One region of the Methylophaga sp. SB9B genome, then DNA from elsewhere that is predicted to be linked to it. Evidence: riboswitches for the same ligand, from Rfam matches in the RefSeq annotation. Region 1 holds a riboswitch; the other holds the start of a gene.

Region 1 (9,348 bases):
CTACGTTCACAGATTGCCGACGCTGACGCTCAAAAGTGTCACTTTTAGCGGTGATCACAATATCATTCTGTCCGCTGTCAAACAGTTTGCCTAAATTTGCCATAAACGTTGCCGTCTGGTTATTTAAGGCCATCGTGTTATTGATGGGCTCACCCTGCAATGGCTGAGTGCTTAACTCTGCCGTTACCAATTGCAAAAAATCGGTTCGTTCTACCTGTTTACCATGGTCGGTTAATTTGGCGACAATATCAAATTGCTCTCCTGCCAAAATGTTATTTGGCAGATCAATGGTTTGCAGTTTTAGATCGGTCAGCACCATGACACGATTGTCCGGATCAATATTGGCGTCAATAAACCATTCACCCGCCATGGGTTTCTCAATCGTAATTAAATCAAAATGTGTTTCCTGCATCCAGCGGATGGCAGGATCATTAGTATCGGCCAATTGCTGTTTTTGATCAGGTTGGACCAGTTGGGTGATATCGGTTTCAGTTTCACGAAACACTAAGATCGTCATTTCATTGACGCTGTTATCAATAGTGAAGCGGTTATTCACCAGAGGAACGGAATCACGTTGAGTGGCTTGCTCGAATAAATGCAGAAAAACCCGCTCAAGCTCATCAGCGTTATCTACCTTGTGATACCAGCCATCGGTCGACATTGACAATTGTTTGAGCAGTTCGTGATCGGCTTCTTCGGATAAGGCTATGGTATGAATCCGAAAGCCTTTTTGTTTTATTTGTGGCAGCAGTGTATTGATGATGTTTTGCCGAGATTGCTCGCTGGCAGCTTTACCCTTGTCTAGATCAACCAGGCCATCTGACAACAGGATAATGCTGCGTTGTTTAGTTGAATCAGCGGCGTTGACATTAGCCGTCGCCTTTTGCAACGCCTGTTCAATATCAGTAAATAAACCAAGAGAATGAATTTCAGAGGATTTTTGTTGAACTCGTTGTCGCCATTTATCGTCGACTTTTTGGATAGGCACCAACATATTGACGTAACGGGCAAAGGTCCAAACGCCACTTTCGGCATCACCCGGCATCAATCCGCCTAATAAGCGAAGTCCCGGTGCGCGAAGATTCTCTGGATCGTTGTATTTCATGCTGCCGGACACATCAATAATGATGCGGACATCCGCGCTGGATTCAGCGTTTGCCACTGCTGGCAGAGTAAACCAGATGATTGGCAGGGCCAGTATGAGCCTTAATATTTTCTGCATAAAAACAACCTGTTTGGCTGGAAAAGCGGCAGAAAACGTCCTCAATGTCTGTTTTCTGGCGCGAATTGTTTTATTTGAGTCTCAATATGCAGTTTTTATGCCGATAGTTCAGCTATTTACTTGCAAGGTTTAAAGCAGATCTAAACCACGCTGAATATCTTGTTGAATATCTTCAACATTTTCCAAACCTACCGACAAACGTATCATGCCATCACTGATACCCGATTCAGCGCGGGCTTCTACTGACAAACGGCCATGAGTCGTAGTGGCCGGATGGGTGATAGTTGTTTTGGTATCACCCAGATTGGCAGTAATCGATATAAACTGTGTGGCGTTAATTAATTTCCAGGCTGCCTGCTGCCCGCCTTCCACTTCAAACGCAATAATGCCCCCAAAGTCAGATTGTTGCTGTTTAGCCAGCTGATGTCCTGGATGCGACTCGAGCCCGGCATAAAACACCTGAGTAACCATTTTCTGCTGTTGTAACCAGTGTGCCAGATGGTTGGCATTGACTGAATGCGCTTTCATGCGTAAATCTAATGTTTCAAGACCTTTCAGAAAAGTCCAGGCATTGAAGGCACTCATGGTCGGACCCGCAGTGCGCAAGAAACCATACACATCTTCACCGACTCGTTTTGCATCACCGACAACCGCACCGCCTACACAACGCCCCTGCCCATCAATGTATTTGGTAGCTGAGTGAATGACGATATCCGCACCAAGCAATAAAGGCTGTTGTAAAGCTGGTGTACAGAAACAGTTATCAACGATTAACAAACAATCATGTTTTTTGGCTAAGGCTGATAACGCCACCAAATCGGCAATCTCATTAAGTGGATTGGAAGGTGTTTCCAGAAATAACGCTTTGGTATTGGGCTTGATAGCAGCTTCCCAGGCTGCCAAATCGGTTAACGGAACATAATCTGTTTGCAAACCGAACTTGCTGAGATATTTATCAAACAAAACTCGAGTGGTGCCAAACACACTGCGTGACGAAACAATATGATCACCAGCAGCGCACAACCCCATAAAAGTAGCCAGAATGGCAGACATGCCTGAAGCGGTTGCCACGCATGACTCACCCTGCTCCAGCGATGCTAGGCGTTGTTCAAAAGTGCGTACGGTTGGATTAGTAAAACGTGAATAGATATTGCCAGGTTCATCGCCCCCAAAACGAGCTGCCGCCTGCTCTGCACTATCAAACACAAAGCTGGAAGTAGGGAAAATCGGTTCGGAATGTTCACCCTCAGGGGTTCTTACATGTCCTGCACGAATAGCTCGGGTGGCAAAACCCTGGTCTTTGAGATCTGTCATGACAACTCTGAATATAGCTGGAAAATCCTGCCATTCTAAAAGATTAGCCTAACTGCTGACCAGCTTTATCCTTAAAGGATTTGGGCTTTTGAATAGGTATAAGTTAGAAATATCAAAAAGGAATGCTCAGTCGATAACGACTGAGCATTTTTCGTAACAAAATTAAGGTTGATAATGAACAGATAACATAACTGTTCTGCCCCAGCTATAGTATCTATCGATAGTTTGATAATCCTTGTTCAATATATTTTGTCCTGTTAAACGCACTTTCCAGTCAGTATCAATATCGTAAGCGATACGAAGATCTAATAAGCCAAAGCCACTGAGTTTAATGTCATTATCTTTATCACTATAACTTTCACCTCTTAACTTCCAGCTTGCGCCTGTAGACCATTTATTCCATTGGCGATCAGCATGAAAATTGGCAATACGTTTTGCCCTTCTTTGCAACACATTTCCAGTTTCTTCATCTTCTGGCTTAACAAAAGATGCATCAAATGACAAAAGCCATTCTGCTACTGTTGTATTCAATTCGAACTCTAGGCCTTTAATTTTAGCCTCTGACACATTAGAAGGTTGAAATAATCCTGAAGGAGTCGCTGCCCATTCTATTAAATCTCTTACTTCATTCTGATAAGCGTTAACAGCCCATTTCCCCCAGGCTGGACTCCCAGTCAAACCAACCCCATAAGATTTCGATTTTTCCGGAAGAATATCCAGATTGCCTGCACCTGGCCAATAAAGATCATTAAACGTTGGTGTTTGAAATCCTGTACCAGCATTTAATGAGATTCGTAATTCGTCATTTAACCAATATCCATAATCGGCTGTTCCAGTATTACGATGACCAAACGCCTCGTTATCATCATGGCGCACACTCAAGAGCCACTCGTGTCGACCTGCACTGGCTTGCCAGCTTACGAAGGCAGCTTTGTTATCACGAGACTTTTCCGCATACTCATTAGAGCTTTCGACCCGGTCATGATCATAATCAAAACCGATATTAAGCTGTTGAGTTTCACTAAGACTCAGAGTGTTTATCCAACTTGCAGAACGATTCCGGGTATTGAATTTCGATTCATTTACACCCACTTTGACGCTTTGAAAACGATCCCACGATTCGCCCAACATAAAACGCATAGACCACAGATCGTTAATCACCAGTGAGCTATTTACACCAAGAATTTGTTGAATGTTTTTGCTATGAATAGGGTCTTGAAGAATATTGGTGTTACGAACAAAAGAACCATTGTCGTATTCGTTATAGCTGTTTGCCCGCAATATATTTGCCCCAACAGACCAGCTATCGCTAACATTATGATCAACTTTCAACGATAAACTGCTATTTCGATACCCATCATGATCAGGTGTCGCATACGTTCTAACGGGGTTATCCAATGTGTCCTGTGCGTCAATGCCATTTGTTGTTAAGTAACTATATCCCAGGTTATAACGAGTTTTTTCATTTCCACCACTCACTCCCGCCGTGGCTTTTTGAGTGTTTTTGCTGCCTGTAGCTAATGAAAAATATGGTTTAGTTTCACCAGATCTGCCTTGCTTAGTAAAAATCTGAATAACACCGCCGATCGCTTCTGAACCATAAATTCCCGACCGTGGGCCACGAACGATCTCAATTCGTTCTATCTGTTCAACAGGGAAATCCTGTAGTGATGTTCCGCCTGAAGTAGCAGATTGCCATTTAACACCATCAACTAAAACCAAAACATGATCACTGGCGGTACCGCGCATGTATAGGCTGGTTCCTTTACCCAATCCACCATTTTGGACCATGTCGATACCGGGTGTTCTGGATAAAAGTGTAGGCAAATCCAAAATCTGCAAACGATCAATATCTGCACGGGTAATAACGGTATTGGGTGCCAACGCATTTTCCGTGGGCATACGGTTTGCTGTGATGGTTATTGCGTCAAGGGATTCCTGTTCAGCAAAAGCTGAAACAGAAAAGGTGGAAGTTGCCAGTGCAGCCAATGTCAAACGTGCACAGACACGCAAAGGCATAGCCTTTGTTGAAGGTTTCATATTGTCTCCTAGGGATACGCTCACCCGCGATCCAGGTTAATAAAGTCACACAACACGATTTGGTTGTGATGAACTTCAGGCCGGTCTCCGGACTCACGTTGTGGCTTGCGCCAGTACACCCGCCTTCCCACGATTAATCGCAGTGGCTGATTGGATGCATTTTCAACGTTTACCGTTGCGGGGGCAGTGTTGGTTTTGCACCAACTTCCCGTTTAACTCTGATGGGTATCAAAGCACCTGAAGAGGCGCGCATCTTAAATCTCCCATGGCTTATCGTCAAACCTGATAAGGGCAATAAATGATTTCCAAATTGACAATATAGCTTGCTAATCCTTATTCTGTCGGCAGTTTCAGGTGTCGCGAAAGTGATGAAACGGGAAGTCGGTGCAGCCAAACTTTGGATAAACCCGACACTGCCCCCGCAACGGTAAATAAGTTCAGGTTGAACGTTACGCCACTGTATCAATTACGGGAAGGTGTTCAGCTGGTGATAGTACCGCTTATGAGTCCGGAGACCGGCCTGAAATATCCTGGTCTGTTGACCGAAAATGCTATTAACCAAGTTGTGCGGGTGAGCACATCGGAGAATCTCAATGTCGTTATTGTCTCAACGTCAGCAACTGATCGTGGCTGCGCTTCTTGCCTTATTAATGGTGATGACTCGTGGTCATCATTTTGCCGATATCAACGTTTTACCTAGCGCATCATGGGCAGTATTTCTGCTCGCCGGATTTTATCTGGCCTCAAAATTGTGGTTTCCGGCTTTTTTAGGTCTGGCTGTAGTGCTGGATTTAATGTCGGTTTACATAGGCGGTGCCAGTAATTTCTGTGTCTCCCCCGCCTATGGCTTTATGTTACCCGCATATGGCAGTTTGTGGCTGGCAGGTCGCTGGTTTCAATCAAAATACCAATTTAACTGGACGGCTCTGTTTACGCTGGCGATGACGCTGGTGACGGTTACCGCAGTTGCCGGCCTGTTCAGTGGCGGCGGTTTTTACTGGTTTTCAGGTCGTTATGTCGATCCAACCATGGCTGAATATCTGACCCGGTTCGTCCAGTCCTATCCTGGTAACCTGAGTAAATTAAGCTTTTACATTGCTGCTGCCGCGGTAATTCATATCAGCTTCCGTTTTGCGAATTTGAGCCAGCGCAGTAATCAGCTACGTTAATGTCAAAGCAGCCGCAAACCTGCGCTGCGTTGATTATTGCTGCCCCCGCCTCAGGTCAAGGTAAAACAACTATTACCGCGACCTTGGCGTGGCATTATCGACGTCAGGGTAAACAGGTCCGAATTTTCAAAGTGGGTCCAGACTTTCTGGACCCAATGATCTTGTCATTTGCCTCCGGCCATCCGGTTTATCAAGTTGATTTATGGATGGTCGGTGAAACTCACTCCAGACAATTGATTGCCAACGCCGCCAAACAGGCAGATATTATTCTGATTGAAGGCGTGATGGGTTTGTTTGATGGTTCGCCTTCTACAGCTGATCTGGCTGCCATTCTGGGAATCCCGGTTTTAGCAGTCATAGATGCCAGTGCCATGGCACAAACATTCGCCGCTTTAGCGTTCGGCTTAGCCAACTTTCGTCAGGATGTGACTTTGGCTGGCGTTCTGGCCAATCGTGTGGGCAGTGCCAGACATACTGAAATGCTGACATCCGCTTTACCAGAAGATCTGCCCTGCCTTGCTACTATGCCTCGCCAAACTGAGAGTTTGCCCAGCCGTTATCTGGGTTTGGTTCAGGCTGATGAACTCACTGATTTGAGTGAGCGTCTGGACAAACTGGCAGATAGCATTCAGCTCAATCCCGAATTTGTTTTGCCGCAAATCAAACTAGACTGCGAACCTGTTGAAGCTTTACCCCCATTATTAAAAGATCTTCGCATCGGCGTGGCTAAGGATGCAGCATTTGCCTTTATTTACCAGGCTAATCTGGATTGTTTAACCGCAATGGGCGCTAAGCTGGTATTTTTCTCGCCATTGACTGACTCAAAACTTCCTGAAGTGGATAGTCTTTATCTGCCCGGTGGTTACCCTGAACTGCATCTGGAAACACTCAGCCAAAATATGTCGATGCGTCAGGCGATATGTGAACACATTAATGCCAATAAACCTGTTGTGGCTGAATGTGGTGGCATGCTGTATTTATGCCGTACATTAACCGATAAGCATGGCCAACAAGCTGAAATGTGTGGCGTGCTTGCCGCTGATGCCAAACTACAAACCAGACTGACAGCCTTGGCTCTGCAACAAGTCACTATTGATAACCACACTTTACGTGGTCACACCTACCACCATTCATTGTTGGAAAATCAACCCGACGCTATCGTCTATGCTGAATGCCCGAATGGCAATAAAGTCTCTGAAGCCGTGTTTCAGCAACAACGGCTGACCGCCAGCTATATCCACTTTTATTTCCAGTCTTCCCCCGGACTTATTGCTCGCTGGTTTACCTCATGAGTCAGGATAAATACCGTTTTAATGAGCAGGATCGTGAGGCGGTTTATCGCGCTATTGGTGAGCGTCGGGATATGCGCCATTTTATTGCTGATCCCATCGATCAGGATATTCTGCAGCGATTATTTCAAGCAGCCTGGCAGGCTCCCAGTGTAGGACTGATGCAGCCTTGGCGGATGATTCGGATTACCGATAACGCCATACGCAACGCTATTCATCAACTCGTTGAAAACGAGAGAGTTCTGACTGCCAAGGCGTTGGGTGAACGCGAAACGGAATTTCTGCAGCTGAAAGTCGAAGGCATCAAGGATTGCGCTGAAGTGTTGGTTGTTTCGTTGATGGATAAACGTGAGTCGCATATTTTTGGTCGCCGCACCCTGCCGGAAATGGATCTGGCCTCGGTATCGTGTGCCATTCAGAATATGTGGCTGGCTGCACGTGCCGAAGGATTGGGCATGGGCTGGGTCTCATTATTTGATCCCAAAAAATTAGCCGATTTACTGGGGATTCCTGATGGTGCCTGCCCGGTGGCGATTCTGTGTCTGGGTCATGTTGATGATTTTTACCAACAGCCCATGCTGGAGCAGGAAAACTGGCGACAACGTCAGCCCCTGGATGAGCTTATCTTTGAAAACCGCTGGGAAAACAAAACCAAAACATGACCTTTATTATCATGCTCAGTGCTTTGATCATTGACTGGTTTGCTGGCGAACCAAAACGGTTACATCCTCTGGTCGGTTTTGGCACTTTGGGGAATAAAATCGAAGCACGTCTTAATCACTCCCATCATCATCGATTTGTTCAGTTTTTTGCTGGCATGTTGGCATTGGTCATTTGTGTTGTTCCTATTACTGTTGTTACTTATTTGCTAAGCCAGATTCCTCTATGGGGAAGTCTGTTTTCAGTTGTGCTATTAACGCTGTGCCTGGGTCATCGCAGTTTATTTGATCATGCCCGACCTATCCTGCATGCCATGCAACAAGGCGATATCGAACACGCAAGAACATTGACCAGCCGCATTGTCAGTCGGGATAAAGAGCATATTGATGTGAATAAAGCCACGATTGAATCCGTGTTGGAAAATGGCAATGATGCGGTTTTTGGCACACTTTTCTGGTTTGTTATCGGTGGTGCAGCCGGAGCAGTCGCATACCGTCTGGTCAATACACTGGATGCCATGTGGGGCTATCGAACTCAACGCTTTTTCTATTTTGGCAAAACGGCAGCTCGGTTCGATGATGTATTAAATTTTGTGCCCGCCCGACTGACCGCTTTAAGTTATGCCCTGCTTGGCAATACTCGGAAGGCATTGAGCTGCTGGCGTCAGCAAGCACCATTATGGGACAGCCCAAATGCCGGCCCGGTAATGGCAAGTGGTGCGGGCGCTTTAGATGTTCAATTAGGTGGAACCGCTTGTTATCACGGTGAATGGCATCAACGTCCACAGCTTGGTACATCAAATTCGGCTGAAGCAAACGATATTGGGCGTGCTTTAAGATTGGTCTCTAACAGTGTGCTGTTATGGCTTGCCGTTACAGGGATTATTACGGGGATCATTTATGCTTAATCATGGTGGCCGAATTCACGCCTATGCCAAACAATATGGTATCACCACCAATGACTGGCTGGATCTGTCTACCGGTATAAACCCCAACGGCTGGCCGGTGCCTGATTTCATCCCGGCAGCACTTTGGACAAGGTTGCCCGAAAATGAAGATGATTTAATTGACCAGGCTAAAGCTTATTATCAATGCCAGCATATTCTGCCAGTTGCCGGTTCTCAGGCTGCTATACAGATGTTACCGACTTTAAGAGCAGCTTGTCGGGTCGCCGTTCTATCACCAGCTTATGAAGAACATCGTCATTGCTGGCAGCAGGCAGGTCATGAAGTAGTGGCGTTGGAAAGCTTTGAACTGGAACAGCAAATTGAACAGTTTGATGTCGTCGTGGTGGTTCATCCAAATAATCCCAGTGGTGAAACATTTGACACAACACGTTTGATGAACTGGCATGAACGTTTGCAAAAACGCGGTGGCTGGTTAATTGTTGATGAAGCGTTTATTGATATCACACCGGAACGCAGCTTGGCTTCACAATCAGCTCTGCAGGGACTGATTGTTTTACGTTCATTGGGGAAATTTTTTGGGCTTGCTGGTTTAAGAGTCGGCTTTGTGATGAGCCACACTGATTTATTAACTCAGCTTGCTGAAAAAGCCGGCCCATGGTCAATTGCCTCAGCCTCGAGATGGATAGCCAGTCAGGCACTGGCCGATAAAAACTGGCAACAGCAATCGCGTCAGTATCTGCCGCAACA
Region 2 (9,348 bases), on a different contig from region 1:
TCTTGCCATCCAGTTCACGTGACTGGTTCACATAAGCCAGTTGCACGGTGCTGCCGATTTCGATTTCACCTGAGTCGGGTTTTTCTTCACCAGTAATCATGCGGAACAAGGTGGATTTACCCGCACCGTTAGGACCGATAATGCCGACGATTGCACCAGGTGGAATCGTCAGACTAAGGTTTTCAAACAGTAATTTGTCACCATAGGATTTAGTGACGTTGTGCAGTTCAATGACCTTATCACCTAAACGTGGGCCAGGTGGAATATAGATTTCCTGAGTTTCATTACGCTTTTGAAATTCTTTTGAATTCATTTCTTCAAACTGTTTCAAACGCGCTTTGGATTTTGCCTGACGTCCTTTGGCACCTTGGCGAACCCACTCCAGTTCAGCCTGAATGGCTTTATTGTGCGAGGCTTCCTGTTTGGATTCCTGCGCCAGACGTTGATCTTTCTGTTCCAGCCAGGAAGAGTAGTTGCCTTCATAAGGAATACCGCGTCCACGATCCAATTCCAGAATCCAGCCAGCGGCATTATCGAGGAAATATCGATCATGGGTAATGGCAACAACCGTACCTGGGTATTCCTGCAGGAATCGTTCAATCCAGGCAATGGATTCGGCATCGAGATGGTTGGTCGGCTCGTCGAGCAATAACATATCCGGGTTATCCAGCAATAACCGGCATAACGCCACACGACGACGTTCACCACCAGATAACACTGCTACTTTGGCATCCCAGGGTGGCAGACGTAAGGCATCGGCTGCACGTTCCAGAGCATTGTCCAGATTATGACCATCTTTTGCGGTGATCAGATTTTCCAGTTCAGCTTGTTTTTTGGCTAAAGCGTCAAAGTCAGCATCGGGTTCAGCGTAAGCGGCATAAATTGCATCCAGTTCATCCAGGGCAGCTTTGACATCTGAAACTGATTCTTCAATGATTTCACGAACGGTTTTGCTGTCATCCAGCTGAGGTTCCTGTGGCAGATAACCGACCTTCATATTCGGCATCGGTCTGGCTTCGCCAATATAATCCTTATCTTCACCGGCCATAATGCGAAGCAGGGTGGATTTACCTGAACCATTTAAACCCAATACACCGATTTTGGCGCCGGGGAAAAAGGACAGGGAAATATCTTTTAATATTTCGCGTTTGGGCGGCACGATTTTGCCAACGCGGTTCATGCTGTATACGTATTGAGCCATTTTAAAATCCAATAAAACAGGAGTTCAGTAGAAGCGGTGATTCTACCTGAAATTACTTTTGGTTTGGCGGGCTGAGCGAAAATCTTTTGTTTAGATTCTAAAAGATCAACAACCCAAAAAAATCACTCACCAATTAAAATCAGCTTGCCGGTTTGGGGATCACGATATACCTGACCAACCGCTTCATAGCCACTGCCATCCTGCATCTGTTGCTGCATATTGTCGGGCAGTTTTGGCAGTTCTTTACCGAGAGTGATCTCCTGCGGCTGTACTTCAAAGTGATCCTGTAAATCAGTGCTGAACGCGACCAGTGCTGCGATTAGCCCACAGGCAAATACCAGCACAATATCAATCAGATTGGCTAATGGACCCAATGGATCTTCATCGGTATCCAGAAATGAACTACGCCGCCATTTATCCATTTTGCTGTTCCAACTGAGTTAAAGCCGCGTCATACCAACGCCGACGCATACGGCCAATAACAAAGCCGATCATGCCAGCCAATAAACCAATAACCGTGGTATCAAACGCCACTGTCATCGCCGTTGTCAGAATGCTTAGTTGTCCTTCGCCTAATGCGGCAAGACCTGGACCTAGAGGAATCAATGTCCCCATCAAGCCAAGCATTGGTGCTAGACGAGTAATAAAATCTGCTCGTTCAATCCGACGTTTGCCAAGTGCAATGAGCGATGCACTGTCCAGTTGTTTTGTCAGACGGGCAATTCCCCAAAAACGCTCGCCAATGGCGATACCGGTTTCATATACAGCCAGCCCGACAAAAAACAATAAAGCCCAGACCACCGGGGTTAATAACAGTCCGGTCAGCTGGTGCATCAATTCCAGTGAAAAGTGTGGATACATTACATAGCTCCTTTACGACCACGCCATAAACCGGCTGCGACAATTACTGATAATGCCAGTAACGTCCATAACCAAAGCAGATTTTTATCGTTCGAGTTTGAGTCAGCACCTTGATCAACTTTATCGTTTTGCTGGCTATCATCCTGATTTAACTGTAATTCCTGGATATGCGTCGGTGACGATTCGAGCTCTGAAGTTTGCATGCGACTACGTGCCAATACGGCTTCCAAGGCTTCAGCCGTATCCGCATCAAGCTGTGATTTCACAAAATCATACATTGGATGATTGGCATGGGTATGACCACTGCCGGGAATGCCTTTTTTAATAATATTGGCAGCAAACTGTTCGGCTAATTGTTTTTGCGTTGCCAGATCGGCATCCCAGAAGCCTTTATCAATGGCAACCAACATCACGGCTAAAATATTGGTTTGCACATGTTGCTGATGGCTATTACTGAGAAATTCATCCAATCCCAATTGCAGGCTGTCATCTACATACACCGCTTTAACTTCTTCCCAGACCTGATCGGTAATGATCTCTGGGCTGGTCACCTGCCAACCCCAAAGATATTCAATAAATTCACTGCCCATGGTGCGGGCACCGGCATAGCCTTCATTCATCAACGGTTTAATCCATTGTGGATTCAGATAACGAGCACGCAATTCACTGAGCAGAGCTTGTGGCAGATTATCGATTCGCAGGTTATCGTCATTACTGTGATTAATCACCGCGCTGCCAGGTTGCTGGCCACTGACTGTTTCCACCGCCAGATTAAAACCGCCGAGATAATCAAATGCATCATTGTTATCCATCAGACCGTACAGATTACTGGCCCGTCCCAGAAAAGTCTGTGAAACCCCGGCAAGTTGCTGTTTGAACAAGTCTGGTTGCGATTCACCCTGCAGACCACTGCCATAGGCATGAGCCATACGTTTGATAAACACATCGGCCAGTTCACTGCGATCCTCCCAGGCCGAAGATCGTTCAACCAGACGATTAATGCCAGCACCATAAGATCCTGGTGCGATGCCAAATACACGAAGGCTGGTTTCACGACCTAATTGTGCCGGATCGAGATCCGGTTGCTGTGCCAAACGTTGTCTGGCTTCATTAACCCAATTTGATGCCACCAGATTTTTATTCAAAGCTTCCTCGCCACCTTGTTGCCATTCGCCTAACGGTTGCAGAGCTGCTTTAAGCGCAATGGCCAGAGCAGGGTAATCACGAATAATCAGATCACGACTGGCATCCAATGCCAACAAGCTGGCTTTATCGAGCAATACCAGATGTTCCCCATATAAATCCCTGAATAGACCTGAGGTGGTAAACAGCACGTCCAGCCGCTGCGGTTGTTCCTCATTTAATGGCAGACGCTCAAGACCTTTGATAATGCCCCGGCTATTCCATATCGGGCGGACACCCAGCAGCTTCATGCCAAAAGCAATCATTGCACCTTCATCACGCACCGAATCAGAGGCCCAGAGAATGACGCCTTGTTTATTGCGATCGCCAACTTCATGACCTTCAATATTGCCTTTTTCGCCAGCCAATACCGGCGCAGCCAGTTGCTGACCAATATCAAAACCCACACGGGTCGCAGTAAACTGCCATCCAACGCATAAAAATTTCGCCCGGTGGGCAGTGCATCGGGTGTGCGGATCGGATCATTGCCTTTACCTGGTGAGATAAATCGCCCATTCAGACCATTCAGTAAGGCGTCAATTTCAGCAGCAGGAGATATTTGTAATCTCTGATATATCTCATTGCGTTGTTGTTCGCTGGGCTCGGATTTATCCAGCATTGAATTCATCATGGTATCCAGACCTTCAGCTGACCAGTCACGACCAAATACATGCAATCCCAATGGCATAAAGGTTTCCTGAAAATGCGTCAGATAATGACCGACTTCATGCAGCAGAAAATCATCATCAATTTCTTCAAAACCAGCGCCACGAACTTGCAGCTCTTCATCCATGCTGGCAATTAATTCATCACGCAGACCCATGGTTTCGATTTGCTCACGTAAGGTGACAATAGCGCGATCCCGGGTGGCTTTGTCTGAAGCGGCTTCAGCGCTTTCAATCAATTGACGTAGTTGCAGCAAATCGTCATACAATTCAGTAACGGCGAGCGGGGGAGTCAAATGATCAATGATAACCGCCTGACCACGCCGTTTAGCCTGGATGCCTTCCCCGACGCCATCGACTATATACGGATAAAGACCTGGCACATCCCCAGCGATAATAGTGGGGTAATCATCCTCACCAAGACCGACAGCGCGTTTGGGCAAAAACTCATAGGTGGAATGTCGACCAACATGCACCATCGCATCAGCGTTAAATTGCGACTGGATAAAATGATAAAAAGCGAGATATTGATGTGGCGGCGGGAAGGACATATTGGCATGCAATAGTTCCTCGTGGATCTCCCAGCCACGTGGTGGTTGAGGGCCGATAAACACATTGCCAAATTGCACACCGGGCATCAGTAGTTGATTATCCCAGACCATCACTTTGCCGGGGATTTCACCCCAGCCACGAATACCCTCGATCTGCATTTCCAACAGGGCATTATGCAATGATTCGTTATGTTGCCAGTCAGGCTTTTTACCTTGAGCAGCTGCATCGATGATCTGCTGATAATCCTGTTCCAGCTGAGTTAATAAATCCAATGCCCGACTGCGACCGGGGTGACGCAAACCATCCAGCGCATGATGAATATCCGTAGAGGTCTGCTGCATAAATGCTGACAGTAACTGCAGCTGAGACTGCCGAATGGTTACATTTTCCAATGCCAGCGCCTGCTCAATGGCATCACGCATCCGCTGCTGTAATACTGCCAAAGGACCATCAATCATTTCAGCCTGAACAGTTGCCGGTAACTGTTTGAACCAGCGTTGATAATCATCCGCTGTCATGGTGTTGGCGACCTTGGACATCGCAGATAAAGCCTCAGCGTCTTCAGGTAAATTCACCCCTTGAAATTGCAGCAAATCAAGCAAAGCCTCAGCGTCTTTGGGTAATTCACCGGTCTGATAACCTGCATCTTTAAGACCATGTAATATTTCCAGCAGACTTTCAGGCACATTCAGATTATCAGCACCAATATTATGTCTGCCCGGTGGATGGTTGTAATACACAATGGCGACACGTTTATCAGCGTTGTCTTTTTGTTGCAGATCCAGCCAGCGTTGCATGCGCTGTGCCTGACGATTTATTTGTGCCGCAATAGGCAGGCTTTGAGTCAGCTGGGCCCCGGTTTGTTTATCGATTTTTGCAGGTTCGGTCAAAGCCAGAATCTGTGGCTGACTGACACCTTGCAACTCAGGCATGGCAATCCGGTAATGAATGGAATCACGCGGAATGCCTTGTGCAGATAAGGCATAATCCGCCTCACTCAATTCATTCAGCCGAACGCTTTTTAATACCGGAACATTCAGTTCAGTAAATAATTGTTCAACCTGCTCACGACCATCACCGCCACCAATCACAAAATCCTGTAAAGAAACGATTCCCCATGGTGTGATTGGCAAAGATTCATTCATTACCTTTTTAATAGTCTGAATCGCATCAACACTGGTTCACCCCAGGCGGCCAATACCGATACACATTGGCTATTAAGCGCCTGACAATACTGTTGATGCAATTGCCATTCGCCCGTTAAATCACCGGTATCATGATCGAGCAACCAGACAACAGGCTGTGAGCCATCCAGTTGTTTCGCTAGTTCATCATGGGTTAACCAGTGAGTTTTATCGTCGTTATGCAAAGCAAAGCGTAAAGCCCCAATAGGTTGTAATTCAGTTTTTATATTGCCATCGCTTAGCAACATTTCCAGCAGACTACGTGAATTCTCTGTCGAACGATTTACCCAATAGGCGCGTGCCTGCAACCAGTTAACATACTCCGGATAGTTGGCTTGCAGAGCCTTTAAGTCATCTGCTGAACTTAAGGATGTTTTGTCGCTAAGTACTTGTTCAGGAATAGATTGCGTAAGTGGAACACTGTTTAATGCCGTGAGTCGCTGATCACTATGTAAAACATAGCGTTTTTGTGTAGTGCTGTATTGACGTGCCAGTAAACGCTCAACCGGATCACCAAATACGCCAACCATTAATAAGCTGCCGCTGCTATCGATTAATTTCTGCAACTCATTGTCATTTAAAGCATTAAGCTGACTGACAGTACGGATTTGAATGTCTGCATCGGGATGTTGCTGTAATAACTGATGTGCTCCAGAGACCAACGTCGGGGCAGAACGATCTGAAACAATAACCGTCACGTTGCGATCACTGGCATAAACAGCAGATGCCAATAGAGAAAACAACAGAGCAAACAAAGAAACGGGTCGAAAAAGACTCGTGTGAGAATTAAATTTATGAAACATAAGACATCCTGCCGCAGCAAAAGCAGCTACCAGTTAGGTAAATAGCGGGCAGGGGGACAGTATGGGTGTAATCTCGGAAACGTTCAGGCACCCCGCCACGACTCCTTAGTTAGCTTCGGGCCGGTCTCCGGACTTACAGCTTAGCCATAAATGGCGGCATTTCTCGTCTTCCCATACTGTTTAAGTACAGTGACTGTCGATCTATCAAGCAGATAGCGACCAGAGCAATGAAATAACTGTTTACCGTTGCGGGGGCAGTACAGGAATAACCAAATCATTGGGTCACCTGTTTCCCGTTTAACCTTTATCACATGTTGTAATAAAGGCACCTGAAACTGCCAGCGATAATACAGACAATGGTAATCAGTCAAACCAGGCGATATTGGTAGTAATACATTAATGAGACTGATCGTGACATTGAGATAGTATTTTGCTGAACGTTAATGGCCCTTAGCTTTCATAGTCAGTAAGCTGTTTGATACTGTGGGTTATCTAAATTGATAACCAATCATTACGTTAAATTAAAAAAGGAGAGAAATATGGAATGGGTATTACTGGCCATCGTGGGGCTACTGATTTTATATGTCATCATTGAATACAATAAATTAGTCCGGCATCGCAATATTTTTCAGAATGCATTCAAACAGATAGACGTAATGCTTAAACAACGTCATGACATGATTCCGCAGTTAGTCAACACCGTTAAAGGCTATGCCAAACATGAGCAGGAAACCCTGACGGGTGTCATTGAAGCCCGTAATCAGGCAGAAAAAATGCGCGGCCAAATTGACTCGGGCGATGCCACATCCATGCTGGCACTTGGACAGGCAGAAGGGTTATTGGGTAAAGCGATGGGCGGTATTTTTGCTTTATCAGAAGCGTATCCAGATCTGAAAGCCGATGGTGCTTTCCGTGATTTGATGGAGCAGTTGACCAGTATTGAAAACAAAGTCGCAGCATCACGGCGTGGCTATAACAATACCGTACTTGAATATAACAATGTGCTGGAAACCTTTCCAACCAATATTCTGGCGAATATGTTCAGTTTTACGCGTGCATCAGAGCTGGATTTTGATGACCGTGAAGCTATTCAGAATGTGCCAAAGGTTGAGTTTTAATCATGGCTGAAATGAGCAGCTATCAATTAGGCGCCAATGCTCGAAAACAAAGTCGGCTGATGATGGCAATGTTTATCTTTTCAGTTGCCTTAATTGCCACTGTAATTGCTGCCCTGGCATCGGTCAGGTTGCCATCTGAAACCATGAATCAGTCCGCACAGGTCATCGTGGACTGGTATTTATTTGGCTGGGTTGCAGCTGGCGTAGCGACGGTGATTGTCTTAACGTCTGTTTGGAAAATGCTCAGCATGGGCGGTGACGGAGTAAAAGTTGCTCAAAGCCTGGGGGCAACCGACGTAAATGATGAAACCAATGATCCGTTAATTACCCGTTATAAAAATATCGTTGAAGAAGTCGCTCTGGGTGCCAGCATGCCAGCACCGCATATTTTTGTGCTGGAAAATGAAGCTGGGATCAACGCTTTTGCAGCAGGCAGTTCACCCGATAAATCCGCTATTGCTGTTACTCGTGGCGCTTTAAAAATATTGACTCGTGATGAACTTGCAGCGGTAGTTGCCCACGAATTTGCCCATATCCGCAATCTCGATATGCGGCTTAATCTGCGGGTGATCGGCCTAATTCATGGATTGATGGCTTTATATGTATTGGGACGGATTCTGATGCATTCCGGAGGTCGCGGCGGCAAAAATGGGGGAGCCCAGTTAGCGTTGATTGGTATTGCACTGATCCTGTTGGGATTATTAGGTGCATTTATGGGTAAGGTCATGCAGGCAGCAATTTCTCGTCAACGTGAATATCTGGCCGATGCAGACGCCACGCGCTTTACCAGTGATCCTGACTCTCTAGCTGGCGCTCTGAAAAAGATAGGCAGTCTGAGTCAGAAAGGCGCTAATGCAACCGTACATGATGAGTTGGAAGAGGCCAGACATATGATGTTTGCTGAACTTTCAAACAAAATGTCCGGATTACTCTCCACCCATCCGCCTTTGGTCAAACGTATACAAGCCTTGGATCCTAGTTTTGACCCGGAAATTCAAGGTTGGCCGACAGTGGAAATTAATTAATCTACGTAATTACCTGCCTTGCATTTGAAAGATTTAATGAAGGTCTGCATTACTTATAACGTCGACGTAATAAATCATTAACCAGACAGAGAAATACATAAAACCCAACCAGTGGGCCTAGCCCATAAACAAGACCGGTTTGTAAATCTTGTAAGTAGGGCAGTGATAACGCTATCGCAATGGTAAACCAGACGTAGGCCACATATAGCACCAGAAATAAAAAGCCCTCGAAACGGTTTAAGGTACCGCCAAGAAAGAACAATGGCAGACATAACACAGCTACTGCGACCATCACTGGAACATCTATTTGCATTAACTGCTCGCTGGCTATTAATGGCATAGGGGAGATCAAGCCGGATAAACCCAGCACCGCCAGAATATTAAAGATATTACTGCCCACTACATTGCCGATGGCAATATCGCGTTCACCTTTGATGGTGGCAATAATAGACGTCATAACTTCTGGTAACGAAGTGCCGGCAGCCACAATGGTTAAGCCAATCACGGCTTCGCTGACACCAAAGGATGAAGCAATAGTGACCGCACTTTGCACTAACCAACGTGCGCCGAGCACCAATAAAGCCAAACCAACAATGATAAGCAATAAATTCTGCCATGTTGGGGCAGGCTTTTCTGTGGTTACTTCGCTTGAATCAATACCGGTTTTTTTGCCCTGATAGAACAAGAACAAAGTATACAAAACCACTCCCAATACCAGCAAAGCTGCTTCCAGTTTGCCGATGCTGCCATCCTGTAT

The links. A riboswitch is a leader RNA that binds a small molecule or an ion and turns the genes downstream of it on or off. The one in region 1 is predicted to bind cobalamin.
Region 2: another riboswitch for cobalamin. It lies ahead of E8Q33_RS15645 (hypothetical protein); the one in region 1 lies ahead of E8Q33_RS06230 (TonB-dependent receptor domain-containing protein).

What each region holds. Positions count from the first base shown of each region.
Region 1 covers NZ_SSXS01000004.1:182,050-191,397, forward strand. The annotation lists gene E8Q33_RS06220 (VWA domain-containing protein) at 1-1,222, opposite strand, end outside; gene E8Q33_RS06225 (O-succinylhomoserine sulfhydrylase) at 1,352-2,536, opposite strand; gene E8Q33_RS06230 (TonB-dependent receptor domain-containing protein) at 2,699-4,576, opposite strand; cobalamin riboswitch at 4,637-4,832, opposite strand; cobalamin riboswitch at 4,912-5,115, shown strand; gene E8Q33_RS06235 (hypothetical protein) at 5,170-5,745, shown strand; gene E8Q33_RS06240 (cobyrinate a,c-diamide synthase) at 5,745-7,037, shown strand; gene bluB (5,6-dimethylbenzimidazole synthase) at 7,034-7,696, shown strand; gene cbiB (adenosylcobinamide-phosphate synthase CbiB) at 7,693-8,601, shown strand; gene cobD (threonine-phosphate decarboxylase CobD) at 8,594-9,348, shown strand, end outside.
Region 2 covers NZ_SSXS01000007.1:62,886-72,233, reverse strand. The annotation lists gene ettA (energy-dependent translational throttle protein EttA) at 1-1,201, opposite strand, end outside; gene E8Q33_RS09005 (DUF2149 domain-containing protein) at 1,324-1,623, opposite strand; gene E8Q33_RS09000 (MotA/TolQ/ExbB proton channel family protein) at 1,616-2,062, opposite strand; gene E8Q33_RS16435 (cobaltochelatase subunit CobN) at 2,062-3,510, opposite strand; gene E8Q33_RS16430 (cobaltochelatase subunit CobN) at 3,507-5,594, opposite strand; gene E8Q33_RS15645 (hypothetical protein) at 5,606-6,448, opposite strand; cobalamin riboswitch at 6,549-6,796, opposite strand; gene E8Q33_RS08990 (LemA family protein) at 6,988-7,566, shown strand; gene E8Q33_RS08985 (M48 family metalloprotease) at 7,569-8,591, shown strand; gene E8Q33_RS08980 (calcium/sodium antiporter) at 8,641-9,348, opposite strand, start outside.